One region of the Massilia sp. 01N417 genome, then DNA from elsewhere that is predicted to be linked to it. Evidence: predicted binding sites of a transcription regulator. Region 1 holds the regulator's gene; each other region holds the start of a gene.
The links. The regulator LexA, encoded in region 1, represses DNA repair genes until DNA is damaged. The targets are predictions, from matches to a motif close to ACTGTATNNNNATACAGT.
Positions count from the first base shown of each region.

Region 2: a site for LexA is predicted at 5,764-5,781, ahead of dinB (DNA polymerase IV). Genes of this name have one in related genera too.
Region 3: a site for LexA is predicted at 1,587-1,604, ahead of AC1DOQ_RS10265 (putative DNA modification/repair radical SAM protein). Genes of this name have one in related genera too.
Region 4: a site for LexA is predicted at 3,228-3,245, ahead of AC1DOQ_RS18275 (PA0069 family radical SAM protein). Genes of this name have one in related genera too.

Region 1 is NZ_JBFTRS010000019.1:13,579-20,624, reverse strand. Features, by position in the region: gene AC1DOQ_RS19325 (DUF47 domain-containing protein) at 1-170, opposite strand, end outside; gene AC1DOQ_RS19320 (replicative DNA helicase) at 241-1,626, opposite strand; gene rplI (50S ribosomal protein L9) at 1,735-2,187, opposite strand; gene rpsR (30S ribosomal protein S18) at 2,221-2,511, opposite strand; gene priB (primosomal replication protein N) at 2,531-2,815, opposite strand; gene rpsF (30S ribosomal protein S6) at 2,849-3,232, opposite strand; gene lexA (transcriptional repressor LexA) at 3,515-4,156, shown strand; gene AC1DOQ_RS19290 (tetratricopeptide repeat protein) at 4,241-5,005, opposite strand; gene AC1DOQ_RS19285 (tetratricopeptide repeat protein) at 5,097-5,900, opposite strand; gene AC1DOQ_RS19280 (cystathionine gamma-synthase family protein) at 5,983-7,046, opposite strand, start outside.
Region 2 is NZ_JBFTRS010000009.1:111,023-118,068, reverse strand. Features, by position in the region: gene AC1DOQ_RS12095 (D-2-hydroxyacid dehydrogenase family protein) at 1-486, shown strand, start outside; gene AC1DOQ_RS12090 (L-asparaginase) at 487-1,245, opposite strand; gene AC1DOQ_RS12085 (asparaginase domain-containing protein) at 1,358-1,849, shown strand; gene AC1DOQ_RS12080 (catalase) at 1,936-3,558, shown strand; gene AC1DOQ_RS12075 (recombination-associated protein RdgC) at 3,702-4,598, opposite strand; gene dinB (DNA polymerase IV) at 4,687-5,763, opposite strand; gene AC1DOQ_RS12065 (S8 family peptidase) at 5,873-7,046, opposite strand, start outside.
Region 3 is NZ_JBFTRS010000007.1:151,933-158,978, forward strand. Features, by position in the region: gene AC1DOQ_RS10255 (M16 family metallopeptidase) at 1-658, shown strand, start outside; gene AC1DOQ_RS10260 (alpha/beta fold hydrolase) at 663-1,463, opposite strand; gene AC1DOQ_RS10265 (putative DNA modification/repair radical SAM protein) at 1,617-2,846, shown strand; gene AC1DOQ_RS10270 (UdgX family uracil-DNA binding protein) at 2,843-4,357, shown strand; gene AC1DOQ_RS10275 (TraB/GumN family protein) at 4,479-5,471, shown strand; gene epsC (serine O-acetyltransferase EpsC) at 5,475-6,407, opposite strand; gene AC1DOQ_RS10285 (PEP-CTERM sorting domain-containing protein) at 6,681-7,046, opposite strand, start outside.
Region 4 is NZ_JBFTRS010000017.1:96,525-103,570, forward strand. Features, by position in the region: gene AC1DOQ_RS18260 (GGDEF domain-containing protein) at 1-1,087, opposite strand, end outside; gene AC1DOQ_RS18265 (hypothetical protein) at 1,081-1,335, shown strand; gene AC1DOQ_RS18270 (AAA family ATPase) at 1,332-1,886, opposite strand; gene AC1DOQ_RS18275 (PA0069 family radical SAM protein) at 1,949-3,160, opposite strand; gene AC1DOQ_RS18280 (tRNA-uridine aminocarboxypropyltransferase) at 3,271-3,891, opposite strand; gene AC1DOQ_RS18285 (NADPH-dependent FMN reductase) at 3,929-4,552, opposite strand; gene AC1DOQ_RS18290 (efflux transporter outer membrane subunit) at 4,581-5,963, opposite strand; gene AC1DOQ_RS18295 (HlyD family secretion protein) at 5,972-7,046, opposite strand, start outside.

The sequences.
Region 1 (7,046 bases):
ATCTTGTCCGCCTGTTTTTCGATGCTCTCCACGGCGTGGGTGCGGTTTTCCAGGTCGTCGAAGTTGGTCATCAGGCCGACCATTTCTTGTGCACCCTTCACGCACAGGGCCGCGTGCTGGTTGAAGAGGTCGAAAAATTTGCCCTCAGTGGGCATCAGGCGTCCAAACATAGGTTCTCCGTTGTAAATCTCTTGGAACTTCAAGGGCTGCGGCACAGGTCGCGCCGCAGTCGTTACCGGCTTAGTCGCCCTGGTAGATGGACAGACTGCCGCTGTAATTCCCGAACTTGGTATACATACCCATCCAGGTCAGTCGCACCGCCCCGATCGGGCCGTTACGCTGTTTGCCGATAATGATCTCGGCGGTACCTTTGTCGGGCGAGTCCGGGTTATAGACTTCGTCGCGGTACAGGAAGATGATGACGTCCGCGTCCTGCTCGATAGCGCCCGATTCGCGCAGGTCGGACATGACCGGACGCTTGTTCGGGCGTTGTTCCAGCGATCGGTTCAGCTGGGACAGTGCGATCACCGGACAGCCCAGCTCCTTGGCCAGGCCCTTCAGGCTACGCGAAATTTCAGAAATTTCCGAAGCACGGTTGTCGCCCGGCTTCGAACCCTGCATCAGCTGCAGGTAGTCGACGATGATCAGGCCGAGCTTGCCACATTGGCGCGCCAGGCGGCGCGCACGGGCGCGCATCTCGATCGGATTCAGCGCCGGCGTCTCGTCGATGAAGATCTGGGCGTCGTTCATCTTCTGGATCGCATGCGTCAGGCGCGGCCAGTCCTCGTCGATCAGCTTGCCGGTACGCAGGCGGTGCTGGTCGAGCTGGCCGATCGAGCCCAGCATACGCATGGCGAGCTGGGTGCCGCCCATCTCCATCGAGAAGATCGCGACCGGCAGGCCGGCCTCGACCGCGACGGCCTCGCCGATGTTGACCGAGAACGCCGTCTTGCCCATCGAGGGACGGCCGGCGACGATGACCAGGTCGCCCGGCTGCAGGCCGGAGGTCATCTTGTCGAGGTCGATGAAGCCGGTCGGGACGCCGGTGATCTCGCCCTGGTTTTCGCGCGAGTAGAGTTCGTCGATGCGCTCGACCACCTGGGTCAGCAGCGGCTGCACCGGCAGCCAGCCCTGGGCGCCGCGGGCGCCCTGCTCGGCGATCGCGAAGATGCGCGATTCGGCTTCGTCGAGGATCTGCTTGACCTCGGCGCCCTGGGGATTGAAGGCCTTGGCCGAGACTTCGTCGGCCACGGTGATGAGCTGGCGCAGCACGCCGCGGTCGCGGACGATCTCGGCGTATCGGCGGATGTTGGCAGCGGATGGCGTATTTTGCGCCATGGCGTTGAGGTACTGCAGCCCGCCCACTTCCTCGGCCTTGCCGAGCTGGACGAGCGACTCGTACACGGTGATCACGTCGGCAGGTTTGCCAGCATTGATCAGGCGGACCATCTGTTCGAAGATGATCCGGTGGTCGTAGCGGTAAAAGTCCTCCGCATGCATGAAATCGGCAATGCGGTCCCACGCCGCGTTATCGCGCAGCAGGCCGCCGATGACGGACTGTTCTGCTTCGATGGAATGCGGGGGAATGCGGAGCGACTCGATCTGCGGGTCTGCTGGGGTGTTCATGGCCGACATTATACCGTTTCCGCACTGCCGACTGAAATCATTGGTGATTTTTCACGCATAAAAAAAGCCGGGCGAACCCGGCTTTTTCATTCTTGCAACAGCTATTGCTTAGGCAGCTTCGCCAACCACGGCAACCGTCACGTCAACGACGACGTCGGTGTGCAGGGCGACGGCAACCGGGTGCTCGCCGGTGGTCTTCAGCGGGCCGGTCGGCATGCGCACGTTGGCCTTTTCGACGGCGAAACCTTGCTTGCTCAGGGCTTCAGCGATGTCGAAGTTGGTCACGGAACCGAACAGACGGCCGTCCACGCCAGCTTTCTGGGCGATGGTGATGGTCATGCCGTTCAGCTTGTCGCCCTGGCCTTGAGCGGCTGCCAGTTTCTCGGCGGCTGCTTTTTCCAGTTCGGCGCGCTTGACTTCGAACTCGGCCACGGCCGATTCGGTTGCACGGCGGGCTTTCTTTTGCGGGATCAGGAAGTTACGTGCGTAACCGTCCTTGACCTTGACGACGTCGCCCAGGTTGCCGACGTTGACGACTTTTTCCAGCAGGATGACTTGCATATTATTCTCCAGTATACGTGTCGTGACCGACGATTAAGCGTTGTGCAGGTCGGTGTACGGCAGCAGGGCCAGGTAGCGGGCGCGCTTGATGGCGGTGTCCACTTGGCGCTGGTAGTGCGCCTTGGTACCGGTCAGGCGTGCCGGCATGATCTTGCCGTTTTCCTGGACGAAATCCTTCAGGGTGTCGACGTCTTTGTAGTCAACCTGTTCCACGCCTGCAGCGGTGAAGCGGCAGAACTTCTTGCGCTTGAACAGCGGGTTCTGCTGTTTGCGCTTCAGTTTTTCCTTGGCTTTGTTTTTGTCGAATTTTTTACCGAATGCCATTTTAGGCTCCTGTATCTATCTAAATGAAATCAATGATGTGAAACACCAGGGCTTTGCTGTTGCGGTTCTTCCTGGCCATGAACCCGCGAAACTCGTAGACCGCACCGAGTTCGGCGTCGGCAAATCGCTTCGAAACATCGCCCGCGGCCAGCGCGGACATCTCGAATTCGACCTGCCTGGCAATCCCCGCTTCCACCTGCTGCGATCCATGTTGCAGGATGCCGCTGACGATCGGGATGCCGGCCGGGGTATAGCGCAGGGCATCGCGTTCCGCGATGCTTGCGACCAGCAACAGCTCGTTCACTGCCCTTGCGCGCTTCTTTCTTAAGATTAAGAATTAAGCGGCTGCGGCCGGAGCAGCTGCCTGCTCGGCGCGATGGCTCTTGGCTGCGTCTTCGCGCTGCACCGATTTCATCATCGGCGACGGCGCGGTTTCGGCCTTCTTCATCTTGACGGTCAGGTGACGCAGCACGGCATCATTGAATTTGAATGCGGTTTCCAGCTCGACCAGGGTCTCGTTGTCGCACTCGATGTTCATGCAGATGTAGTGTGCCTTCGGCAGCTTCTGGATCTGGTAAGCCATTTGACGGCGGCCCCAGTCTTCGACGCGGTGGATGTTACCGCCGCGCGAGGTGACCGTGGTCTTGTAGCGCTCGATCATCGCCGGAACCTGCTCGCTCTGGTCCGGGTGGACGATAAACACGATTTCATAATGACGCATGCAACACTCCTTAAGGACGTTTAAACAAATGCCCACCTCGGCGTCAAGACGAGTGTGGGAAGGGAAAGCCCGACATTATAACCGTAAAAACGTCAAGAGCTCAATCGCCGTTTTACGGCCGCTCGGCGGCCCGGTTCGCCGCATGGGTATCGGCTGTGCCCGGCAGGCAAAAAAAACCGGCAAATCGCACGGATTCCCCTTGCGTCCGGCGCAATACTGTACAAAAATACAGGGTATCGGGTTCGCCCCGCACTACCGCTCACCTACGAATTAATCTTTGACATGCTCAAGCTCACCGCACGGCAAGAACAGATCCTCAACCTGATCAAGGAAGCGATCGACAACACCGGTTTCCCGCCGACCCGCGCCGAAATCGCGCAGGAGCTGGGTTTCCGCTCGGCCAATGCGGCCGAAGAACACCTGCAAGCCCTGGCGCGCAAGGGCGCGATCGAAATTTCTCCCGGCACTTCGCGCGGCATCCGCCTGGTCGGCGCCGCAGCCGATGCCGCGCCGGTACCGGCAGTCCCGGCCGCCCTGCTGATGTCGCTGCCGCTGGTCGGCCGCGTCGCCGCCGGTTCGCCGATCCTGGCCCAGGAACACGTCGAGGCCACCTACTCGGTCGACCCGGCCATGTTTTCGAGCAAGCCCGACTTCCTGCTGAAGGTCAAGGGCTGGTCGATGCGCGACGCCGGCATCTGCGATGGCGACTTCCTGGCCGTCAAGAAAGTGGATTCGGCCAAGAACGGCCAGATCGTGGTCGCCCGCATCGGCGATGAAGTCACCGTCAAGCGCTACCGCAAGAGCGGCGGCACCATCGAACTGCTGCCGGAAAACCCGGACTTCTCCGTCATCACGGTCGATCCGCACACCGACGAGTTCGCGCTCGAAGGCCTGGCCGTCGGCCTGCTGCGATCGTGGCACTGATCCTGCACTAAGTTTTGCCACTTGGCAAAATAAAACGCCCCGCCCGGCTTGCGCCGGCGGGGCGTTCTTCATTCGGCGGACGGCTTACTTCGTGCCTGCGCCGTTATAGTTGTTCTTGCGCGCTTCCAGGTCCTTCTCGCGCTCGGGCGTCGGCCCGCTCTTGACGATTTCGTTGTGCTGGCTGACATAGGCGTCGGTGGCGTCGCGCCACACCGTGAAGTCGGCCACGACCATCCTGGCGCTGATCCTGGCGTCCTCCGACAGCCCTTCCTGCACCGCGTCGAGGTGCTTGCTTGCCGTCTCGTATTCGGCCTTGGTCATCAATTTACGGACGTCCTCGGGAATCCGCTTGTTCAGCGGGGTGACGGCATTCAGGTGTTCGGCGTAGCGGTTGTAGCAATCCTGCCAGGCCTTCATCTTCGCGCTGTAGCGGTCGATCTCCTCGGTCTGGCGCGAGACCGCCGGGAAGCGCGGCGCCGGGCAGCGGTACTCGTCGGTGCGGACGTCGGAGCCGTCGTATTTCGTCATCCAGTAGTCGATGTCGGCGCGGCGGACCTCGCGCTGCTTCATCATCTCGAGCGAGGCGATGGCGACGGCATTGCCCTTGGCGGCCGCCTTGCGGAACCAGCCGGCGGCCTTGTCCATGTCGACGGCGCCGGCTTCGCCGTAAAAATACATTTCGCCGAGATGCTGCTGGGCCGTGACGTTGCCGGCATTCGCCAGTTTGGTGTACTTCTGCAGGGCTTCTGGATAGGCCTTCTTGGCGAACAGGGCGTCCGCATCGGCCAGCTCGTCGGCACGGACGGTACCGGCCGCCAGCAGTGCGACGCATAACAGGAGTGTCTTCATGGAAAAGAGCTGTGAAGCAAGGCTGTGAAAAAGAAATTTATCATACCCCCACAGCCCTGCCAGCTCAACAAGCCTTGCTTGTTGCCCCCGCCTATTTGCCGGTCGAAGCAGGCTTGGCAAAGGTGGCGCCCTGCGTGACCCTGCGGTTGTATTCGTTGCTGGCGTCGGCCGCGCGCCGGTTCTCGACGTCGAGCTGGCGCTTGTTCGCCTCGCTCTTGGCATTCGATTCCGCCACGAAGGACTGGGTTGCCGTGTACCAGGCGTCGCGCTCCGAGGTGAAGTTCAGCGCCTCGGCCTGGCGGCGGGTGACCACGGCCACCGTGACGTCATCGATGCGGGAGGCGGCCTGCTCGGCTTCGTGCGGGCTCATCAGCTTGAGGATGTCGGCCGGGATGCGCTTGACGCCCGGCGGCGCCTGGTTCACGCCGGCCACGAAGTCGTTGTAGCAGGTTTCCCATTGGGCGATCTCGGCGCTGACCCGGTTGATTTCCTCATTCGTCTTCGACACCTGCGGGATCTTCGGCATCGGGCAGGCGTATTTGCCGGTCACCAGGTCATCGCCCTTGTAGCCGGTCCAGTAAGCCAGGTCGCCGGCACGCTGTTCGCGCTCCTTGAGCACCGCCAGCGACTCCTTCGCGCCGCCGTGGCCGGAGGCGGCCGCCTTCTGCAGCCAGGCCTGCGACTTGCCCATGTCGACCGCCGTGCCGTCGCCATACCAGTACATCTCGCCCAGGCGGAACTGCGCTTCGGCATTGCCGGCATTCGCCAGCTTCGTGTAGATCGGCAAGGCCTTGTCGTATTCCTTGGCGCGCAAGGCTTTTTCGGCATCGCCGAGATCGTCGGCCCAGGCCATCCCGGCGGCCAGCATCAGCACTGCAAAAGCAAGTCGTTTCATCGTCTCTCTCCAAATGATTGGTGAGGCCGATCATAGACTTGCCTTTGTATTATGACAATTCGCTATGGATAAAATGCCGGGCTCAGCCGGCCAGCGCGTTGCCGAAGTCGGCCAGCAGGTCGGCCGTATCCTCGATGCCCACCGACACCCGGATCAGCGACTCGGCGATGCCCATGCTGGCGCGGCGCTCCGCCCCCATCTCGAAGAAGATCGTGTGCGCGACCGGGATCACCAGGGTGCGGGTGTCGCCCAGGTTGCTGGCCGGGATCGCTATCTGCAGGCGGTTCAGGTAGTCGAAGCAGTCGATGCCGTCCTTCAGCTCGAAGCTGAACAGCGAGCCGTAGGCACGGAACAGCTCGGTGGCGATGCCGTGCTGGGGGTGCGAAGCCAGGCCCGGGTAGTGGACGGCGGCGACGCGCTCATCCGCTTCCAGCATCCTGGCCAGCGCCAGCGCGTTGGCGCAGGTGCGGTCCATGCGCAGCGCCAGGGTCTCGGCGCCGACGGCGATGTGGTGGGCCGCTTCCGGCGCCAGCGAGGCGCCGAAGTCGCGCAGCGATTTGGCGCGCAGCTGGGCCATGCCCTGGGCCTTGGCCGGCTGCTTGCGGAAGTTCGGCGCGATGTTCGGATAGGCGCTCCAGTCGTACAGGCCGGTGTCCGTCAGGGCGCCGCCCAGCGCCATGCCGTGGCCGCCGATCGACTTGGTCAGCGAATTGACCACCAGGCCGGCGCCCACCGCCTTCGGGCGGAACAGCCAGGGCGTGGTCATGGTGTTGTCGACCACGTAGAGGATGCCGCGCTCGCGGCACAGCTCGCCGATGCGCGCCAGATCCGCGATCTGGGTGCGCGGATTGGCGATGGTCTCGACGAACACCATGCGGGTGTTGGGCTGCAGCGCCGCCTCGACGTTGGCGACGTCGGTGGCATCGACGAAGGAGACTTCGGTGCCCTGCCCCGCCACCGTGTTCCACAGGCTGTTGGTATTCCCGAACAGGAAGCTGGACGAGACCACGTGGTCGCCTTCCTTCAGCAGCGCCTGGGCCAGCGCGCCGATCGCGGCCATGCCGGTGGCGAAGCACAGGGTGGCGACGCCGTCTTCCATCTTGCTGATCTTGTCTTCCAGCGCCGACACCGTCGGGTTGCCCTGGC
Region 2 (7,046 bases), on a different contig from region 1:
GCCAAGGCCTTCGGCATGCAGGTCCTGGTGTGGGGTAGCGAGACCAGCCGCGCGGCGGCAGTCGGCGACGGCTTCCAGGCGGCGCCCTCGCGCGAAGCCTTCTTCGAGCAGGCCGACGTGCTGAGCCTGCACCTGCGCCTGAACGCCGCCACGCGCGGCATCGTCACCCGGGACGACCTGGCGCGCATGAAGCGCGATGCCCTGTTCGTGAATACCAGCCGCGCCGAGCTGGTGGAAGAGAATGCGCTGGAAGACGCGCTGCAGCGCGGCCGCCCGGGCTATGCGGCGCTGGACGTGTTCACCGACGAGCCGCTGCCGGCCGAGTCGCCGCTGCTGAAGATCCCGACCGTGCTGGCGACGCCGCACCTGGGCTATGTGGAGAAGGACAGCTACGAGCTGTATTTCCGGGTGGCGTTCGAGAACGTGGTCAATTTCGCGAACGGCGGGCCGACGAATATTTTGAACCCGGACGCCGTCGGAAAATGATCAACGCAACTCCGGCTCGCCGGTGAAATTGGGCTTACGCATCGGCATCTCATGCCGGCGCGTCCACAAACCGGCCCAGCCCGGCGGCCACTCGATGACGGGACCATCGTAGGCCGGCAGGCCGGCGCGTACCGGCACCACGGGCACCGGCGGCATCTCGACCAGGCCACCGCCCTTGGGCTGGGGCGCCATGTCGAAGCTGTACATATAGCCCGGCAGCAAGGCCTCGCAGACGCCGGCGAACCAGGCGGTGTGGTCTTCGTCGCGCCCCAGCGCGCGCGCCAGTCCTTCGGGGTCGAACTTCGCCAGCGCGTGGATCAGCTCGTCCGTGCTGGCGCCGGGCGCATCGCCCCAGCCCATCACCGGATTGCCGTTATACACGTCGCCCGAACCGTACCAGCCTTCACGCCAGGGCCGCTGCATCCAGTCGCGCTGGCCGGCGAACAAATGCCAGCGCCAGTGCAGGCCCGACGGCTTCGGCCAGGAATGCAGGTAGAGCTTTTCGTAGCCGGCCTTGTGCAGCTCGCGCACCATCGCCATCAGGCGTGCGTGCGGCATGCGGTCCGGCGGCGAGCGACGGAACAGGATGGCCTCGCCATCGGCGTGCTGCACTTCGTCGGTGGAGAGGTTGAGGTCGAGCGTGCGCGCTTCGTTGCCGAAGCGCGCGGAGATCCAGCCGGTCAGCAGGTTGACGTGGGTAATCACGCCGTAACCGCGATGGCGATGGAAGATGACAGTGCCTGGAGCGACGGGTTTCATGTGATCAGTGTACTCATCCGATCCGGACGATTCTAGCGCAGTCACATGCGGATACATACCCGTTTGCGGCTATCATAAGCACCTTATTTTTCTGCGTTTCCAAACCATCATCATGACTTTGCGGATCATCGCCACCGGCGGCACTTTCGATAAACACTACAACGAACTCAACGGCGTTCTGGGCTTTTCCGACAGCCACTTGCCTGAGGTTATCAAGCGCGCGCGCATCACCATTCCGGCCGCGCTCGAAGTGGTTTCCCTGCTCGACTCGCTCGACATGCAGGACGCCGACCGCCAGAAAGTCCTGGCCGCCTGCCAGGCCGCCAGCGAGAAAGCGATCGTGATCGTGCACGGCACCGATACCATGCGCGAAACCGCCGAGGTGCTGGGCGCCGCCGCGGGCACCAGCGACAAGACCATCGTCTTCACCGGCGCCATGATCCCCTACGAGATCGCGAACTCAGACGCGCTGTTCAACTTCGGCTTCGCCTGCGGCGTGGCGCAAACGCTGCCGCCGGGCGTGTACGTGGCGATGAACGGCACCATTTTCACCTGGGACAAGGTCACCAAGAACCGCGCCGCCGGCGTGTTCGAGGCGCGCTGACACGACAGCATTGCTGGACGGCTATCGGGCGCTGCGCGTTTTGCTCCATTTTTACAATGCTTCTTCCACGAACGCAGGAGGAAGCAATGAACGAGCAGCGCCCGACTTTGACGACCCGCCAGGGTCATCCCGTCCGCGACAACCAGTCCCTGCGCTCGGTCGGCGAGCGCGGCCCGGCCACGCTGGAAAACTACCAGTTCATCGAGAAGATCACCCACTTCGACCGCGAACGTATTCCCGAACGCGTGGTGCATGCGCGCGGCACCGGCGCCCACGGTTATTTCGAAGCCTACGGCAAGATCGGCGACGAGCCGGCCAGCAAGTACACCCGCGCCCGCGTCCTCAACGAAACCGGCGTGCAGACCCCGGTGTTCGTGCGTTTCTCGACCGTCATCGGCGGCAAGGAATCGCCGGAGACGGCGCGCGACCCGCGCGGCTTCGCCGTCAAGCTCAAGACCGTCGACGGCAACTGGGACCTGGTCGGCAATAACCTGAAGGTCTTCTTCATCCGCGATGCGATCAAGTTCCCGGACATGATCCACGCTTTCAAGCCCGACCCCGTCACCAACCAGCAGGAGCCGTGGCGCTTCTACGACTTCATCTGCAGCCATCCGGAAGCCCTGCACATGGTTACCTGGGTCAAGAGCCCATGGGGCATACCGGCCAACTACCGCGAGATGGAAGGCTCGGGCGTGAACACCTATAAGCTGGTGAACGACCAGGGCATCGCCCACCTCGTGAAATTCCACTGGCAACCGAAACAGGGCGTGCGCAACCTCACGAGCCAGCAAGCCGCCGAGATCCAGGGCCACGATACCAGCCACGCCACCCGCGACCTGTACGAGGCGATCGAGCGCGGCGAGTTTCCGGAGTGGGAATTCTGCGTGCAGATCATGTCCGACGGCGAGCATCCCGAACTCGACTTCGATCCGCTGGACGACACCAAGCGCTGGCCGGAAGACCAGTTCCCGCTGCTGCCGCTGGGGCGCATGGTATTGAATAAAAATCCGGACAATGTGTTTGCCGAAACCGAGCAATCGGCCTTCGGCACCGGCGTGCTGGTCGACGGCGTCGACTTCTCGGACGACAAGATGCTGCAGGGCCGCACCCTGTCCTACTCCGACACCCAGCGCTACCGCGTCGGCCCCAACTACCTGCAGCTGCCGATCAATGCGCCCCAGGAAAAGGCAGGCGCCCGCACCAACCAGCGCGACGGCCAGATGGCCTTCCACGTCGACGGCGGCGGAGAAGAAAAGCACATCAACTACGAGCCCAGCCTGCTGGGCGGCCTGCAGGAAGCACCGCAGCCGCAGAAGGACTATCACCAGTACGTGCAGGGCCACCTGGGCCGCTACCAGACCATGAACACCGCCTCCGACTACAAGCAGGCGGGCGAGCGCTACCGGTCCTTCCAGGACTGGGAACGCGACGACCTGGTCAACAACGTCGGCGGCGATCTGAAAAAATGTCCTGAAGTCATACAGCTGCGCATGGTCTGGCACCTGTGGCACTGCGACGAGGACTACGGCCGCCGCGTGGCGCAGGTGGCCGGCATCGACCTGGAAAAGGCGAAGGCCCTGCCGCCGCTGCCGGGCAAGCCGGCGCCGCATCAGAACCGCGGCGCGGCGACGTATACCAGCGGGCAGGCGGAGATGGGATCGGCGGGGAGGATGGAGCCGGCGACTTCGGAGGAAGTGGCGACGAAATAATCTCGTCGTCCCCGCGAAGGCGGGGACCCAAGTTTACTTGGCATAGACGTAGCCTCAGCTATACACGCTACGTGTTCGCGACGAACTTGGGTTCCCGCCTTCGCGGGAACGACGTGGTGGTGCGGGAACGACGAGTTAGTGGGTCAGGCCTTGGCTTCGCCGCCGAGGGCTTCCACCAGATCCGCCATCAGCTTCGACAGCTCACCGGTCATCAGCATGATATCGTTGTCGAAACGCTCGTCATCGCTATAGGTGATGGTTTCGTTTTCCTTGATCACGTCGAGCGGCTTGACGCCCTTGATTGCCAGCTGTTCGGTCAGCACGAAGGAGACGCGGCTGTTCCAGGTCATGGCCAGGCGGGTGCACTGCTTGCCGGCGGCGATGTGGCGGCGGATGTCTTCCGGGTCCAGCGAGTGCTTCACGTAGCGCACCGCGGCCTTGCTTTCGCCGGTGGCGCGCAATTCGGTGTCCTGGTCGATGGTGAAGTTGTACGGGGCTTCGTCCGATTCCAGCCAGCCGGTCATCACGGCCACCGGCGAGCGCTGCACGCGCAGCGATTCCAGCGGCATCTTGTCGACCGCCTTCAGCAGCAGCTTGATGACGTCGTCGGCCTTCGACGGGCTGGCGGCATCGACCACCAGCCAGCCGTTGACCGGGTCGATCCAGGTCCAGACATTGCTGCGGATCGAGAATGCGCGCGGCAGCAGTTCATCGGCCACGCGCTCCTTCAGTTCCTTCATTGCCTTCTTGCCCGGCGGGAAGCCCTGCTGCTCTTCCAGCTCGGCGGCCCTAGCCTTGGCGACCTGGTTGATGACCGAGCCCGGCAGCAGTTTCTTTTCCGTGCCCAGCATCATCAGCATCTGCTTGTTCACTTCGTGGACCAGCTTGCCGTTGCCGCGCGGCGAATCCCAGCCCTGGCGCAGCAGTTCATTGCTGCTGGCCGGCGTGAACGCCTGCGACTGCAGCGCCTCTTCCATTTGTTCGGCGGTGTATGCCCACGGTGCGGGCAGGCGGTAAATCTGAAGATTCTTGAACCACATAGTTGCTTTCAGTTATCTCTTTATTTCCAGGGGAACGACATTCTACACGCTGCCGGGTGGCAAATTTCAGCCGGCAGCGCGGCCTTTTTTAATGTGTTGCGCGTTCGTCAAACAAGCTCAGCTGCTCGACCTGTTCGCTGTCCGCCAGCCGCACGCCCACGCCCAGCAGGCGCACCGGACGGCTGGCGCGCAGCCAGCCGGTTTCCATCAGGTGGGCATAGATCGCCAGGTGCGGCGCATAGCCGACGCACTCGACCGTGGTCTGCTGGAAGTCGTTGAACTTGATTTTCACAAACAGCTTGTTGATGAATTTTTCGGCATTGTTGCGCTTGATGCGGCCCTGCAGGTGCTCCATCAATTCCGGCAGCAGGGCCAGGCAGGCGTCCAGGTCCGGCACGTCCGGCGTATAGGTTTCCTCGGTACTGATCGACTTGCGCTCGCGTACCGGATTCACCTCGCGGTAATCGATGCCGCGGCACAGGTCGTGCAGGCGGGCGCCGAAGGAGCCGAAATGTTCCTGCAGCTTCGCCATGCTCCAGCCGCGCAGGTCGGCGCAGGTCTGCACGCCCAGGCTGTTCATCTTGGCCGCCGTGACCTTGCCGACGCCATGCAGCTTCTTCACCGGCAGCGCCGCCACGAACTCATCGATCTCCTCCGGCCGGACCAGGAACAGGCCGTCCGGCTTGTTCCAGTCGCTGGCGATCTTGGCCACGAACTTGTTCGGCGCCACCCCGGCCGAGGCGGTGATGCCCACGGTCTCGAAGATGCGCCGGCGGATCTCCTGCGCGATCAGGGTCGCGCTGCCCTTGCAGTGCGGTGACGCAGTCACGTCCAGGTAGGCCTCGTCCAGCGACAGCGGCTCCACCAGCTCGGTGTAGTCGCGGTAGATGTCCATGATCTGGGTTGATGCGATCCGGTACTTTTCCATGTTCGGCGGGATCAGGAGCAGCTCCGGGCACAGCTTCATTGCCTGGGCGGTCGCCATCGCCGAATGGATGCCGTAGCGGCGCGCCTCGTAGTTGCAGGTGGCGACCACGCCACGCTGGTCCGGCCGGCCCCCGACCGCCAGCGGCCGGCCGCGCAGCGACGGGTCGTCCCGCATCTCGACGGACGCGTAGAAACAGTCGCAATCGCAGTGGATGATTTTGCGGAGGGGGATGTTCATACTGTAATTGCATACAGTATCAGGGGAAAGCGGGAATGATGCAAGAGTGCAAGCAAAAAGGGCGCGCAACCTGCGTCGCGCGCCCTTCGCTCACTACTTGTCCAGCCGCTTACCAGGTGAACTTCAGCGAGTACGACGCGCCATACGTACCGGCGTGGTAGCGCACGCGGATGTAACGCGGCGAGGTCGCCGTGGTGGCGTTGGCGACCGACACCGCGTCCGCCACGCCCGCGCCGTTGGTGCTCATCGCCAGCTGGGTGCCGGCGCTGTTGTAGGCGTACAGGTCATAGTCCGTGCTGCCGCTGCCGGCGTTCATGGTCAGGGTCGCGGTCAGGGTCTTGCCGGCCGGGACCTGGACCACGAAGTAGTCGTTGTCGGTCGTGCCGTACAGCGTGCCCTTGACCACGGTACCCGAGACGTTCACCGCGTTGGCGGCCGTGATCGTGTTGTTCGGCTCGACCTCGTTCTGCGTCGGCGGCGTGACCGTCGCGGTGGCCGCCGCGGCGTTCACGGCCGCTGCGGCGTCGACGATGCCGGCGCCGCAGCCCGAGCAGGCCGCCGGGAAGGCGCGCGCGCTGGACTTCAGCTTGGCCTCGACTTCGTCCGGCGTCAGGTTCGGGTTCTTCGACAGCATCAGGGCGGCCACGGCGGCCACGTGCGGGGTCGCCATCGAGGTGCCCATCATGTAGCCGTAGTTGTCGCCGGCCGGGGTGCTGGTGCCGGCGTTCCAGGTCGACAGGATGCCCGCGCCGCTGTCGCCGCCCGGTGCCGCCACGTCGACCACGCTGCCGTAGTTCGAGTAGGAGGCCTTGCCGCCGGTACGGCCGACCGCCGCCACCGCGATCACGCCCGCGCAGTTGGCCGGGTTCGAATTGGCGGCATTGGCGTTCGAGTTACCGGCCGCGACCACGACCACGGCGCCGCGCGAACGGGCGCTGTTGATCGCGTTCTGGGTGGTGGTATCGCAGGTGCCGCTGCCGCCCAGCGACAGGTTCAGCACGCGCGCCTTGTTGGCATTGGCGGGCACGCCGGTGACGGTGCCGCCGGACGCCCAGACGATGGCGTCGGCGATGTCCGAGGTATAGCCGCCGCACTTGCCCAGCACGCGGGCCGGGACGATCTTCGCGCCGTAGGCGATGCCGGCCACGCCGACGCCGTTGTTGGCCTTGGCGGCGATGGTGCCGGCCACGTGGGTGCCGTGCCAGCTCGAGGCTTCGTCCTGCGCCGGGATGCCGGTGCCGCACTGGCCCGCATAGGTGTTGTCGCCCGGGTCGCTGGCGTCG
Region 3 (7,046 bases), on a different contig from region 1:
GAGCGTGGCGGCCACCGCGGGCAAGCGCATCTACCTGATCGACAAGCCGGAAGCGCCGCAGTCGACCATCGTCGCCGCCCACGTCTCGCTGCCGGCCGGCCAGCCGGACGAACTGGCGATCCAGGCCGTGATGCACAACTTCGGCGGCATGGCGACCTCGCGCCTGAACCGCAACCTGCGGCTCGACAAGCACTGGAGCTACGGCACCACCGCCCGCATGATCGACATGCGCGGCCAGCGCAGCTTCCTGACCATCGCGCCGGTGCAGACCGACAAGACGGTCGAGGCGATGCAAGAAGTGTCGAAGGAGATCCGCGACATCGCCGGCCAGCGCCCGATCGCCGGCGAGGAATTCGACAGCGTGATGCGCAACGTGACCTCGCGCCTGCCGGGCCGCTTCGCCACCCTGGATGCGCTCGAAGGCGCGGCCATCACCAGCATCAACCTCGGCCTGCCGGACGATTACTGGAACCGCTACGCCGGCGGCATGCGCTCGCTGAGCGACAAGCAGCTGGCCGGCGCCGGCGCGCGCTATGTGCGCCCGGACCAGGTCGTGTGGCTGGTGATCGGCGACCTGCGCAAGGTCGAGCCGGGCATCCGCAAGCTGGGCTGGGGCGAGGTGACGGTGCTGGACGCGGACGGCAAGCCGGTCCGCTGAGCGCTCAGGCCAGCGTGCGCGCCAGGAAGGCGTCGATCGCCTGCGAACTGGCGGTCGGCTCGCTGACGTGCGGACAGTGGCCTTGGTCGTCGATGACGTCCAGGCTGCTGTTCGGCAGGTGGCGCAGCATGTAGTGGCCGACCTCGCGCGGCACGATGAGGTCGCCGCTGCATTGCAGGATCAGCGACGGCACGGTCGAGCGGGTCAGGTCGGCGCGGTGGTCGGACAGGAAGGTCGCGCGTGCGAAATGACGGGCGATGCCCTGGTCGTTGCGCATGAAGCTGGCCACCAGCTCCGCGCTCAGTTCCGGACGGTTCGCGCCCATCAGGATGGGCGCCATGCGCCGTGTCCAGCTCGGGAAATCGTCGTCCATCGACGCCAGCAGCGCGTCCATGTCCGCGCGGCTGAAGCCGCCCACATACTCGCCGTCGTTGATGTAGCAGGGCGACGGCCCCACCATGACTTGCGCGACGAAACGCTCCGGCGCCTTGATCGCCGCCAGCATGCCGATCGTGGCGCTGACCGAATGGCCGACGAAGATCACCGGACCGGCCGCGCAGGCAGTCAGTATTTCCAGCAAATCGTCGGCATGGCCATGCAGGCTTCCATGCCTGGCGCGGTCATAGGCCGTGCGGTCGGAATCGCCGCTGCCGGTCAGGTCGTACAGGATGGTGCGGAACCGCCCTTCATAGGCGGGGGCGAGGAAGCGCCACATGGTCTGGTCGCAGCCGAAGCCGTGGGCGAACACCATGGTCGCGTGGCCGACGCCGGCGATGTGGACGTTATTGCGGAATTGGACAGACATGGGCCACTCAAATTCGTCAAAAAGCAACTGCAAACTATCATAGTTTAGCAATGTTACAAACGCATGGGGGGAATTTCCACTGCGTGCGGCCACGCACCGCCGTCGCGGCACGAACTGCGTTATACTGTTCATCCATACAGTATTTACTGCGCAATGGAACTCAAAGACAAGCTCGAGATTCTGGCCGACGCCGCCAAGTACGACGCCTCCTGCGCCAGCAGCGGCGCGCCCAAGCGGGATTCGGTCGACAAGGACGGCCTGGGCGCCACCAACGGCATGGGCATCTGCCACAGCTACACGCCGGACGGGCGCTGCGTGTCGCTATTGAAGATCCTGCTGACCAACTTCTGCATCTACGACTGCCAGTACTGCGTGAATCGGCGCAGCTCGAACGTGCCGCGGGCCCGCTTCGCGGTCGACGAAGTGGTCAAGCTGACCCAGGATTTCTACCTCCGCAATTACATCGACGGGCTGTTCCTCAGCTCGGGCATCATCCAGTCCAGCGACTACACGATGGAACAGCTGGTCGAGGTTGCGCGGCGATTACGCGAGGAGCACAAGTTCCGCGGCTACATCCACCTGAAGACGATTCCGGATGCCGACCCGCGCCTGATCGACCTGGCCGGCAAGTACGCCGACCGGCTGTCGGTCAATATCGAGCTGCCGACCCAGGATAGTGTGAGCCGCCTGGCGCCGGAAAAGAACGTCCACACGATCAAGCTGGCGATGGGCTCGATCCGCACCAGGCTCGACGAGAAGGACGAGCACCCGAAGGCGCCAGTCTTCGCGCCGGCCGGGCAGAGCACCCAGATGATCGTCGGCGCCGACGCCAGCGACGACCAGACCATCCTGAACACGGCCCAGACCCTGTACGGCAGCTACAAGCTCAAGCGGGTCTATTACTCGGCCTTCAGCCCGATCCCCCAGAGTCCCTCCAGCGTGCCGTCCGCCCCGCCGCCGCTGCTGCGCGAGCACCGCCTCTACCAGGCCGATTTCCTGTTGCGCGGCTATGGCTTCACGGCCGGCGAACTGATGCCGCAGGCGGGCAACCTGGCGCTCGACATCGATCCCAAGCTGGCCTGGGCGCTCGGCAACCGCGAGCAATTCCCGCTCGACCTGAACCGCGCCGACGAAGCCATGATCGCGCGCGTGCCCGGCATCGGCCTGCGTTCGGCCAGGCGGCTCATCGACCTGCGCCGCCTGCGCCGCATCCGCTGGGAGGATCTGTCGCGCCTGCGCTGCAGCCTGAAGAAGCTGGCGCCCTTCGTGGTCACCGCCGACTACAAGCCGGCGCAAGGCGCGGCGTCGTCCGAACTGCTGCGGCGGAACATGGCCGACGCTCCGCAGCAGATGAACCTGTGGCCGGAGCTGCAGGCAGCATGAGCGCGATCGGCCAACAGCGTGCGGGCCAGCCGCTGCTGGTCGAGACCTTCGCCGAATGGCGCGAGGCGGCGCGCGAGCTGCTGGTCCACGACGTGCCGCCGGAGCTGGTTACCTGGGGCACGCCCTACGCCGGCGGCGACCTGTTCTCGGGTGCGCCGCCCACGGCCGAGCAGCCGCATAATCCTTCCGACGTGCCGCCGCCCGCATCGGACCCGGCGCGCCACGGACCGAAACACGGCGCGCCGAGCATTCCGCGCTCGCTGATGGACATGCTGCAAAGCGCCGCCTGCTGCCGCGTGCCGGACCGCTGGGCCTTTCTCTACCGCGTGATCTGGCGCTGGCAGCAGGGCGAGCACGAGGTGCAGTCGCCGGCCGACGAAGACGGCGCGCGCCTGCATGCGATGGTGAAGGCGGTGCGCCGCGAGGAACACGACATGCATGCCTATATCCGATTCCGCGAACGCCCGCCTGAAGCCGGGCCGCCACGCTTCGTCGCCTGGTACGAGCCGCGCCACGACGTGCTGCCCCAGGTCGCCGAGCATTTTATTTCCCGCATGGGCAAGGTCAGCTGGATGATCGCCACGCCCGAGGCCAGCGTACTGTGGGATGGCCAGACCCTGCACAATACCGGCCCGCTGGTGAAGAATTCCGACGACCTGGAGGACACCGGCGAGGCCCTGTGGCTGACCTACTACCGCAGCGTGTTCAATCCGGCGCGCCTGAATGCCGAGGTGATGCGCCAGCACATCACATCGGACCGCTGGAAAAATTTGCCAGAAGGCAAAATCGTGCCGCACATGATTTCCGAAGCAGCGATGGGGGCGCGCAAGATCGGCCAGTACGAGGCGGTGGGCCAGCGCAAGGGCACGACCATCCCGATCGCCCCCGAGGATGCCCAGCCGGAGCGCCAGCAGCCGTCCAGGCTCGACGAGTGCCGGCGCTGCGAGCTATGGCAGTTCGCCACCCAGGCCGTCGGCGGGGAAGGGCCGAAGAAGGCGAAGATCATGTTCGTCGGCGAGCAGCCGGGCGACCAGGAAGACCTGGCCGGCCAGCCTTTCGTGGGGCCCGCCGGCAAGCTGCTCGACCGCGTGTGCGAGGCGGCCGGCGTCGACCGCGAGACCATCTACGTGACCAACGCCGTCAAGCACTTCAAGTGGGAACCGCGCGGCAAGCGGCGTCTCCATAAAACCCCGGCGCAGAAGGAAATCGAGGCCTGCCGCTACTGGCTCGACAAGGAACTGGCCCATGTAAAACCGACCGTGATCGTGGCGCTGGGCGCGACCGCCCTGAAGTCGGTCATGCGTAGCGCCAACGTGACGCTGAAGAACGCGATGGGCAAGCCGGTCTTCCACGAAGGCCACTGGATCGTCACCACCTATCACCCCTCCTACGTGCTGCGGGTGCCGGGCGAGGACGCCAAGCGCGAAGCCTTCCAGGCCATGGTGGAGGGGCTGAAGCTGGCCCACGGCCTGCTGGACCGGCAGCCGGAAGAGCCGCCCGCCTCCGACTGACAGATATGCATGCTTTGTGACAAGCTGTTACGCGACTAGCCCCCTCGATGCCAGTTCGATAAGCTTTGGCAACACAACAATAAGGGGGTCTCCGATGGTTGCCGCACGCTTTGCCTGTGTCTTGTCCCTGAGTCTGCTCGGCGCCGCCGCGCTGGCGCAGACCGATCCGCCGCCCGCGTCCGCGCCCGCCGGGCAGGAGCTCGACGCGGCGCCCGCCACGGTCGTCGTCTCGGGCAAGCGTCCCGGTCCCGGTCTCTGGAAAGTCTCGAAGGATGGCCACGTGATGTGGGTGTTCGCCATGCATTCGCCGCTGCCGCAAAAGATGGAATGGGATTCGGTACGGGTCGAACGCCTGGTGGCGCAATCGCAGGAAGTGCTGCTGCGTCCCGGGGTCAGCGTCACGGTCGGCTGGATGAGCGGACTGAGCATGCTGCCATCGCTGATCGGCCTGAAGAAGAACCCGGACGGCGCCGAGTTGCATGACCTGCTGCCGGCCGATGTCTATGGACGCTGGGCTGTGCTGAAGCAGAAATACATCGGCGACGACGACGGCGTCGAGCGTTACCGCCCCTTCTTTGCCGCCGAGGAATTGATGGATGCGGGGCTGAAGAAGAGCGGGCTGTCGAAAGGCGGGGAGCTCGCCAACCAGATCGAGAAGATCGCCAGGAAGCACGACGTGAAGCTCACCAGCACCGGTATCTCGGTCACGCTCGAGCATCCGCGCGAGGCGCTGAAGGACTTCAAGAAGTCACAGATGGAAGACGTGGCCTGCTTTACCAAGACCCTGGAGAGTTTCGAAGGCGATATCGATGCGATGAAGCTGCGCGCGAACGCCTGGGCCAACGGCAACATCGCCGAGATCGGCAAGCTCGATTATGCCGAGCGCGAAGACACCTGCAACGACGCCATGATGAACGGTTCGTTCGCGCGGAATCATCCGGCCTTCCAGGACATGCGCGAACGCGGCCGGGTAGCATGGATGAAGACGGCGGAACGGGCGCTCGCGAAGAATGCGAGCACCTTCGCGCTGCTGTCGATGAGCCAGGTGCTCGGCCCGAAGAGCTACCTGGCCGAGTTGCAGGCCAAGGGTTATACGGTCGAGAACCCCAAATAACGATCAGCCCGGATCGCCAGGCAAACCCAGGGTCTCGAACACTTCCTCGCGCGAAGCGGCCTGGGCCACGCGCGCGCCCGGCGCCACGTCGTGGGTCAGCCAGACGTTGCCGCCGATGACCGCGCCCTTGCCGATCGTGATGCGGCCCAGCACGGTGGCGCCGGCGTAGATCACGACGTCGTCTTCCAGGATCGGATGGCGCGGCAGGCCCTTCTGCAGGCTGCCGTCGGCATTCGTCGGGAAGCGCTTGGCGCCCAGGGTGACGGCCTGGTACAGGCGCACGCGCTGGCCGATCACGGCGGTCTCGCCGATCACGACGCCGGTGCCGTGGTCGATGAAGAAGCCGGTGCCGATCTTCGCGCCGGGGTGGATGTCGATGCCGGTGGCGGCATGCGCCAGTTCGGAGATGATGCGCGCCAGCAGCGGCAGCCCGAGTCCGTACAGGCGGTGCGCCAGGCGGTAATGGATCATTGCCAGCACGCCGGGGTAGCACAGCAGCACTTCGTCGACGCTGCGCGCGGCCGGGTCGCCCTGGTAGGCGGCCAGCACGTCGCTGTCGATTTCCATGCGGACTTGCGGCAAGGCGGCGCCGAAGGACCGGGTGGCCTCGATGGCCTGGCTGGCGATGTCGCCGTCGGTGCGCTGCTCCAGCGCGGCGCTGTAGTGCAGCTCGATCTGGACCTGGCGCAGCAGGGCGTGCAGGGCGGAATCGAGGGCGTGGGCGACGTGGAAGTCTTCGCTTTCCCGGCGCAGGCCGGGCGGCCCCAGGCGCATGGGAAACAGCACGCCCTTGAGCTGGCCGATGATGTCCGCCAGCGCATCGCGCGAAGGAAATTCGATGCCGCGTACCTCGCCGGCGGGACGGTGGGCCTGGCGCCATTGCTGGCGGGCGTCGTGCAGGTCCTTGACGATGCCTGCGATGTCGAAGTTGGTCATCAGCCGTACTCCCGGAATAAGATAGGCACGCGCCAGGAGGCGTGATCAGGCCCTAATATACGAGAGTCCAGCAGGTGATCAAAAGAAAAGAAAATTACGAGGTTATTAAAAAATTATCTGAAGGGATATGGCTTTGCTCAAGACGTGAATCGCCATCTTGTGCTCGACCGTACCAGAGCTGGCGCTGCCTTCGCGTTCGGAGTATTTCTGCACTTCGACCCTGGAAAAAGGGATATGAACCGGCATATGAACCGGCATATCCCTCCCACGCCGTCAAACGTTCCGGCGACGCTTGGTTTGCAGGCACCATAGGCCGAGTCCCGCCAACCCGAACAGGGTTATCGACGCAGGTTCAGGAACTTCACCTGTGGCAATCTCTTGTTGCCCTCTGCTGATAATGCTGCCGCCGGGAAGTAGATCGTACTCGTAATACAAGGTCATCGAATATGGACCGGGCGCATTAATGGCAAACGGGCCGCCGTTGTGCGAAAAAGAAAACGCCGGCGTGGTGGCAGTTACGGTAAAGGTATCGATTAATGCGCCAGGGGTACTGGCGGTTGACAGACCTCCTTGTCCATTACTGGTATCGAGATACCAACGCTGGGTGAGCGTTGAGCCTTGCGATAACTGGAATGATCC
Region 4 (7,046 bases), on a different contig from region 1:
AATCCCAGAACACGATCACGAATTCCTCGCCGCCGAAACGGCTGAGCAGGTCGCGCTCGCCCAAGTGGGACGCCAGGCAGACCGCCAGGCGCTTGATGACGATGTCGCCAAAATAATGGCCCCAGGTATCGTTGATGGTCTTGAACTTGTCGATGTCGATCACGCCGAAGGCCAGCGGGCACGCCTCGCGCGCCGCCTGGCGGATCAGTTCCTGGGCCTTCTTCTGCAGGCCGACCTTGTTCAGCAGGCCGGTCGCGCGGTCCTTGCTGATCAGGTCCTTGCTGATGCGGATCTTGCTGGCCCGGTTGACCAGCTGGGCGCACAGCAGCGCAGGGTCGCCGGCCGGCAGCACCGCGTCGAAGCCGTTCGCCAGGGCACGCTGCATCAGGGCGGCGTCCGGCTGGCGCTGCAGCAGGACGATCTCGCGCACCGGGTCGGCTTCGATGTTTTTCTTGAGTACGCGCGCCAGAGAATCGGTGCGCGCGAACTCGGCATCGCCGACCAGCACCAGGTCGGGCTGCAGCTCGCGCACCCGCAGGTGCAGGGTCTGGGCCTGGTCGTGCGGGATCAGCTCGATGCGCGCCTGGCGCAGGCAATCTTCGTCGACTCCGCCGGCTTCGCCCAGGTGGAGCAGACGCACCAGCTCGCCGCGCTTCTGCTGGACGAAGAGATTGAACAGCTTGTCGACCAGCACGTCGTTGGCGATCGGCTTTTCGGCATAGGCCAGGCAGTGGGAGTCGACCAGTTTTTGCTGCAGCAGGTAGCGGCCGCCCTGGCGCGAGCTCTGCAGGTAGACGTATTCGCGCCCCGGCGGCAGGCGCTGCAGCAGCTCGCCGAGCATCAGGGTCTTGCGGCTGTCCTGCATGTCGGCCTGCATATTGTGCAGGGCGTCGAGGTCGATCACGAACAGGCCGTTGCCGGCATCGCACTCCACCGCCGCCACGAACTCGCTGACTTCGCTGAAGAAAGCCATGTCAAAGTCGTATTTGTGGGCGTGAAGCCGCAACTCGGCAGCGTTGTCCTTGATGAAGAAATTCTGCGACAACAACAGCGCACGGTATTTGTAGAGCGGGACGTTGCTTGGCATTGGGCGAAGGTCGGCGGTTGCATGAATTGCATTTCAAACATACCGCGAACTGGCCCGGCTTGCTGCAAAAAGAGAAACTTTTTTTACTGCAAGTATCCACGCATGGCGCGGCAACAACAACTGGTTTATGCGTGGTGGGTAGATGTTGTCTGGCTGAGGTATTTCGGCTTGACCTCGGCGGACAGGTGCACGTGGCGCGCACCGGCGCGCAGCCCGGCGCCGAGGATGGCTTTGAGGAAGCGGCTTAGACCACACCCTCGATCACCCGGCGCACCTGCAGCGCGCGTTCCTCGACACTGCCGCTCACCAGGGTATAGGGAATGCCGCGCGCCGCCAGGTCCTTCAGGACCAGCTGGTGGATGCGCCCGCGCCAGGCTTCGTTCTCGCGCGCGGCCTGCTCCTCATAGGGAATGTCGTCGGCGCAGACGAAGGTATGGGCGTAGCGCTCGCGGCATTCGTCGGCGCAGCGCAGCAGCTCGGGCGGGACCGGCTCGCTGACCTGGCCGAACTCCAGGCCCAGCAGCAAGGTAGTCAGGGCGTTCGTATCGACGAACAGGTAGCGCCTGGCGTAGGGCATCTGCTCGTCCTCGGCCTCGCGGTGGCGCAGGGCGATGTCGACATAATCGCCGGCATCCAGCTGGCCTTCCTTGTCTTCCCAGATGTAGCGGCCGATCTCGGGCACGGCGACGCTGCCGTACTGGCGCGCCAGGTATTCGCACAAGGTCGACTTGCCGGTCGATTCCGCACCGACGAATACCACCCGCCTGATCCGGCCTGCTGCGCTGCCCTGCTCTTCCATATGAATCCCGTGATCGTAGTGAATTACTTGCATCCCAGAAAGATGCGAGGCGCCATCCTAACTCAAAACAGGTCCATCTGCGGGCTCGCCCTGGTCTTCCCGCCCTGCGTCTTGCCGCCTGCCTCGCCCGCCGGCGCGCCGCCGAACAGGTCGAGCTGGGTGACTTCCTCGTCGCGGCGCTGGCAGGCCGCGGCCGAGGGCACCACCAGCGGGCGGCGGAACTGGGTGCCGTCCATCTTGCTGAAGCGGCCATTGAAGCCGTCCATGCCGAGCCGCTTGACGGCCTTGGTGAAGCGCTGGCGGATCAGGTCGGCCCACACGCCTTCGCCCGTCATGCGCTTGCCGAAATCGCTATCGTATTCCTTGCCGCCGCGCATATCTTTCATGCGATTCAGGACACGTTGAGCCCGGTCTGGAAAATGAGCGTACAACCATTGATGAAACAGCGGGTTGACTTCCCACGGCATGCGCAGCACGACATAGTGGGCGCCGACCGCGCCGGCATCCCTGGCGGCCTCGAGGATGCGCTCGATCTCCGGTTCCGTGATGAAGGGAATGATGGGCGCCACGCTGACGCTGACCGGGATGCCGGCTTCGGTGAGCGTGCGGATCGCGCGCAGGCGGCGTGCCGGCGCGGCCGCGCGCGGCTCGAGGGTGCGCGCGATCTCGCCATCGAGGGTCGTGATCGTGATCGCGGCCGCCGCCAGGCCCTTCTCCGCCATCGGCGCGATCAGGTCGATGTCGCGCTCGATCAGCGCCGACTTGGTGATCAGCCCATAGGGGTGGTTGCACTCGGCCAGCACCTGCAGCACTTCGCGGGTGATGCCGCGTTCGCGCTCGCAGGGTTGATAGGCGTCCGTGTTGACGCCGATGGCAATGCTTTCGGGCACGTAGCCGGGACGGGCCAGTTCGCGGCGCAGCAGGTCGGCCGCATTCACCTTGGCGAAGATGCGGCTTTCGAAGTCGAGGCCGGGCGACAGGCCGAGATAGCTGTGCGAGGGACGTGCGAAGCAATAGATGCAGCCGTGCTCGCATCCCCGGTAGGGATTCAGCGAGACATTGAAGGGAATGTCCGGCGATGCATTGCGGGTCAGGATGGTTTTGGCGAACTCATCCGTGACGATGGTCTTCGGCGCGGCCGGTCCTTCATCCTTCAGCCCCGGGACCGTCCAGCCGTCGTCGAAACGCTCGCGGCCGTGGACTTCGTAACGGCCCTGGAGGTTCGACACGGCGCCACGGCCCTTGTGCGGCGCGAGCGGCCGCGGGGGGATCATGACCTGGCCTTGCAATTCCACGTCTTCTGCCCAAGCTTGTTGGCGATTCACTATGGCGCTCCCGAGTACTGTATGGATATACAGTATCGTACACCCGCTTTACTGTTGGTTCAAGCGCGAAATAGACGGGATTGTTGTTCCACAAACCGATCGAATCCGTCGAGCAAGGAACTGTAGTGTCCGGGCCGGTTTTCAAGGCGGGACAGCGCATGCACGGCCGCTTCCAGCGACGACAACTGGTCCGGCGCATGGGCCTTGCGAATCCGATAAGCCGAGGGCGGGAGTTCCTGCAGGGCCAGGCGCGGCAGGCCCTGCAGCGCAGGGTTCAGGTAGAGCATCTTGCGGCTCTTGCGCCAGGTGGCGTCGAGCAGCACCAGGCGCAGCGCCTCCGGCTGCGCCAGCCCGGTGGGATCGAGCGGCGGCGGCGCCGGCAGGCCGAGCGCGGCTTCGCCGGGAGTGTGCGGGTACAGCAGCAGCGGCCGGCGTCCGCCCGCATGCAGCGCCGCCTCCAGTTCGGCGGCGGGAAAAGCCTCGCCGACCAGCAGCCGGCTCGACGGCAGGGACAGGTGCAGCAGCCGCGCGCTGTTCTTGGCGTGATGCACCTCGAGCGGATGTTGCAGGACCAGCAGCTCGACGCGGCTGGCGAGCGGCGTCGCGAAGCCGCAGATGCAGGCGCTCTGCGCGCGCAGGCAGGCGGCGCAGGTGGCGCGCCGGGAAGCTGGAGAGGTCATGGGCGGCGATTGTACTCTCCGCCCGTCCGACGAAAAATCAAAAACTGCCGCCCACCCGCTCCCCGCGCGGCGGCATATTGTCCGGCACCGGTACCGGCGGATCGTCCTTGCGCAGGGGCTTGAGCGCCCCGCTCCACCGCACCACCTGGTCGAGCATGGTCTCGACCGCGCGCTCGTGGTGCTCGGCCGGGTTGAAGGTCGTGAAATTCTCGAAGTCGGTGAACAGCGACAGCATCACCTGGGCGCGCACGTCGGCCACCATCAGCTCGCCCATCACCAGGCGCAGGTTCTCGATCGCGCGCGCGCCGCCCGCGCTGCCGTAGCCGACGAAGCCGGCCGCCTTGTTGTTCCACTCCTTGTACAGGTAGTCGATGGCGTTCTTCAGCGCGCCGGACGTCCCATGGTTGTACTCCGGCGTGACGAACACGAAGCCGTCGAACTCGGCGATCTTCGCCGCCCAGGCCTTCGTATGCGGCTGCGAATACTGGCCCATCGACGGCGGCACCGGCTCGTCCAGCAGCGGCAGACCGAAGTCCGCGATGTCGACCAGTTCGAAGGCGGCGTCGCCGCGCGTGGCAGCGCATTCCATCACCCAGCGCGCCACGTCGAGCGCCTTGCGGCCGGGCCGGGTGCTGCCCACGATGATTCCCACATTGATCATGCTCCCCTCCATCCATACGGTTGATGATTCATGGTGCCACGCGCCAGCCTCCCCCCAGCGCCCGGTACAGGTCCACGTGCGCCGCCAGCCAGCTGGCGCGCAGCTGCAGCACGGCGGTTTCGGCGCTGAAGGCGTTGCGCTGGGCATCCAGCTCTTCCAGGTAGGAGGAATAGCCGTTGCGGTAGCGGTTGTGGGCGATGCGCAGGGCCTCGGCGGTGGCCACCCGGCGCGCCTCGGTCTGGTCGAGCTGCTCGCGCAGGCGCTGCACCGCCGCCAGCGCGTTCTCGGTCTCGGCGAAGGCATTGCGCACCACCGATTCGTAGGCGAACACGGCGCGGTCGCGCAGCGAGGCCGAGATCTCGGCCTGGGCGCGCAGGCGGCCGGCGTCGAACAGCGGCGCCAGCACGCTGCCGCCCACGCTCCACAGGGTGGTGCCGCCGCCCAGCAGGCCGGGCAGGTCGTGCGCATAGCTGCCCACCGAGGCCGTCAGGCGCAGCGAGGGCAGCATCTGGTCGCGCGCGGCGGCCAGGCTGGCGTCGGCGGCGGCGATGGTCGCTTCCGCCTGGGCGATGTCGGGCCGGCGCCGCAGCAGTTCGGACGGCAGGCCCGGCGCGATGCCCGGCGCCCGCAGCGCGGCCAGGCCGGCGCCGCGCGCCACCGGTCCCGGGTTGGCGCCGGCCAGCAGGGCCAGGGCATTCTCCTGCTGGGTGATCGAGCGTTCCAGCTGGGGCACCACGGCGGCGGTGGCGCGGTACTCGGCCTCGGCCTGGGACAGCTCCAGGCGCGAGCTGTAGCCGACCTCGAACTGGCGCTTCGCCAGCGCCAGCGACTGCTCGCGCGAGGCCAGGGTCTGCCTCGCCAGCGCCAGCTGGGCATCCAGGCCGCGCAGGTTCAGGTAGCCGGACGCGGTACTGGCCGCCACCGACAGCGCGGTCGCCTCGGCCGCCGCCTGCTGGGCCGCGTAATCGAAGCGCGCCGCCCGGGTCGCGGCCTCCAGCCGGCCCCAGGGATCGAACTCGTAGGCCGCCTGCACATTGCCGGTGACGCTGGTGGTCTCGATCGGCGTGCCGAAGGGGCCGATACTGCGCGCCCGGGTCGGCCCCACGCCGACCGACAGGTTCGGGGCCAGGGCCGAGCGCGCCACCTGGATGCGGGCCTGGTATTCCTGCAGGCGCGAGCGCGCGGTGCGGAGGTCGCCGTTGCGCGCCAGCGCCTGGGCCACCAGGGCGTCCAGCGCCGGGTCGCCGAAGGCCCGCCACCATTCCTGCTCGACGGCGGCGTTCGGCCCCACCTGCAAGGGCGTGCGCCAGGCCGCCGGCACCTCCAGCGAGGGCGCCGGCCGGTCCTGCACCGGGATGCGGCAGCCGGCCAGCAGCAGGATCGCCGCGCCGAAGGCGAACGATGCACGCACTGCCCGCCTCATCGCTGCTGCCCTTTCGGCGCGGCGGCGGGGGCGCCGGTATCGATGCTGGCCACCACCGACATGCCAGGCCGCAGGCGCGCCGCCAGTTCCTGGTTGGGGTCGATGCTGATCCGCACCGGGATGCGCTGGGCGATCTTGACGAAGTTGCCGGTCGCGTTGTCCGGCGTGATCACCGAGAACTCGGAGCCGGTGGCCGGCGAGATCTGCTCGACGTGGCCGCGCATCTTCGCGTGGTTGAGGGCGTCGACGGTGAAGGCGACAGGCTGGCCCAGGCGCACGTCGGCCATCTGCGTTTCCTTCATGTTGGCCACCACCCACATGGTCTGCGGCACCAGGGCGGTCAATTGGGCGCCGGCGTTGACGAAGGCGCCCAGGCGCACCGTCACCTGGCCGAGCTGGCCGTCGCGCGGGGCCAGGATGCGGGTGTTGGCGAGGTCGATCTCGGCCAGGCGCACGGCCGCCTCGGCGTTGGCCACCGCCGCTTCCAGCGAGGCGCGGTTGACGTCCACGGTCTTCAGGTTCTGGCGCGAGATCTCGAGCGCGGCGCGCGACTGCGCGGCCTGCGCCACCGCCTGGGCGTGGGCGGCGCGGGCGGCGTCGCGCTCGCGCGCCGACAGCGAACCGTCGGCGGCCAGTTCCTCGACCCGGCGCAGGTCGGCCTGGGCGCGCTGGGCCTGGGCCGCCGCATTCGCCACCGCCGCCTGGTTCTGGGAGATGGTGGCGCGCGCACTCTGCTGGTTCTGGGCGAAGTTGGCGAGCGCCGCGCGCTGGCTCGCCAGCTGGGCGCGCGCCTGCTCCAGGCGCTGGTTGTAGATGCGGTCGTCGATGCGCATCAGCAGCTGGCCCTGGCGCACATGCTGGAAGTCCTGGACGTCGACCTCGACGATGTAGCCGGACAGCTGCGGGCTGATGATGGTCACCTGCCCGCGCACGGTGGCGTTCTCGGTGCTCTGGATGGTGCTGCGGAAAGGCGGCAGGTCCCAGGCGTACAGCACGATCAGCACACCGATCAGGGCGATCAGCGCGAACAGGGCGCCGCTGACGATCACGTGGCGGTTCGATTTCTCCTGG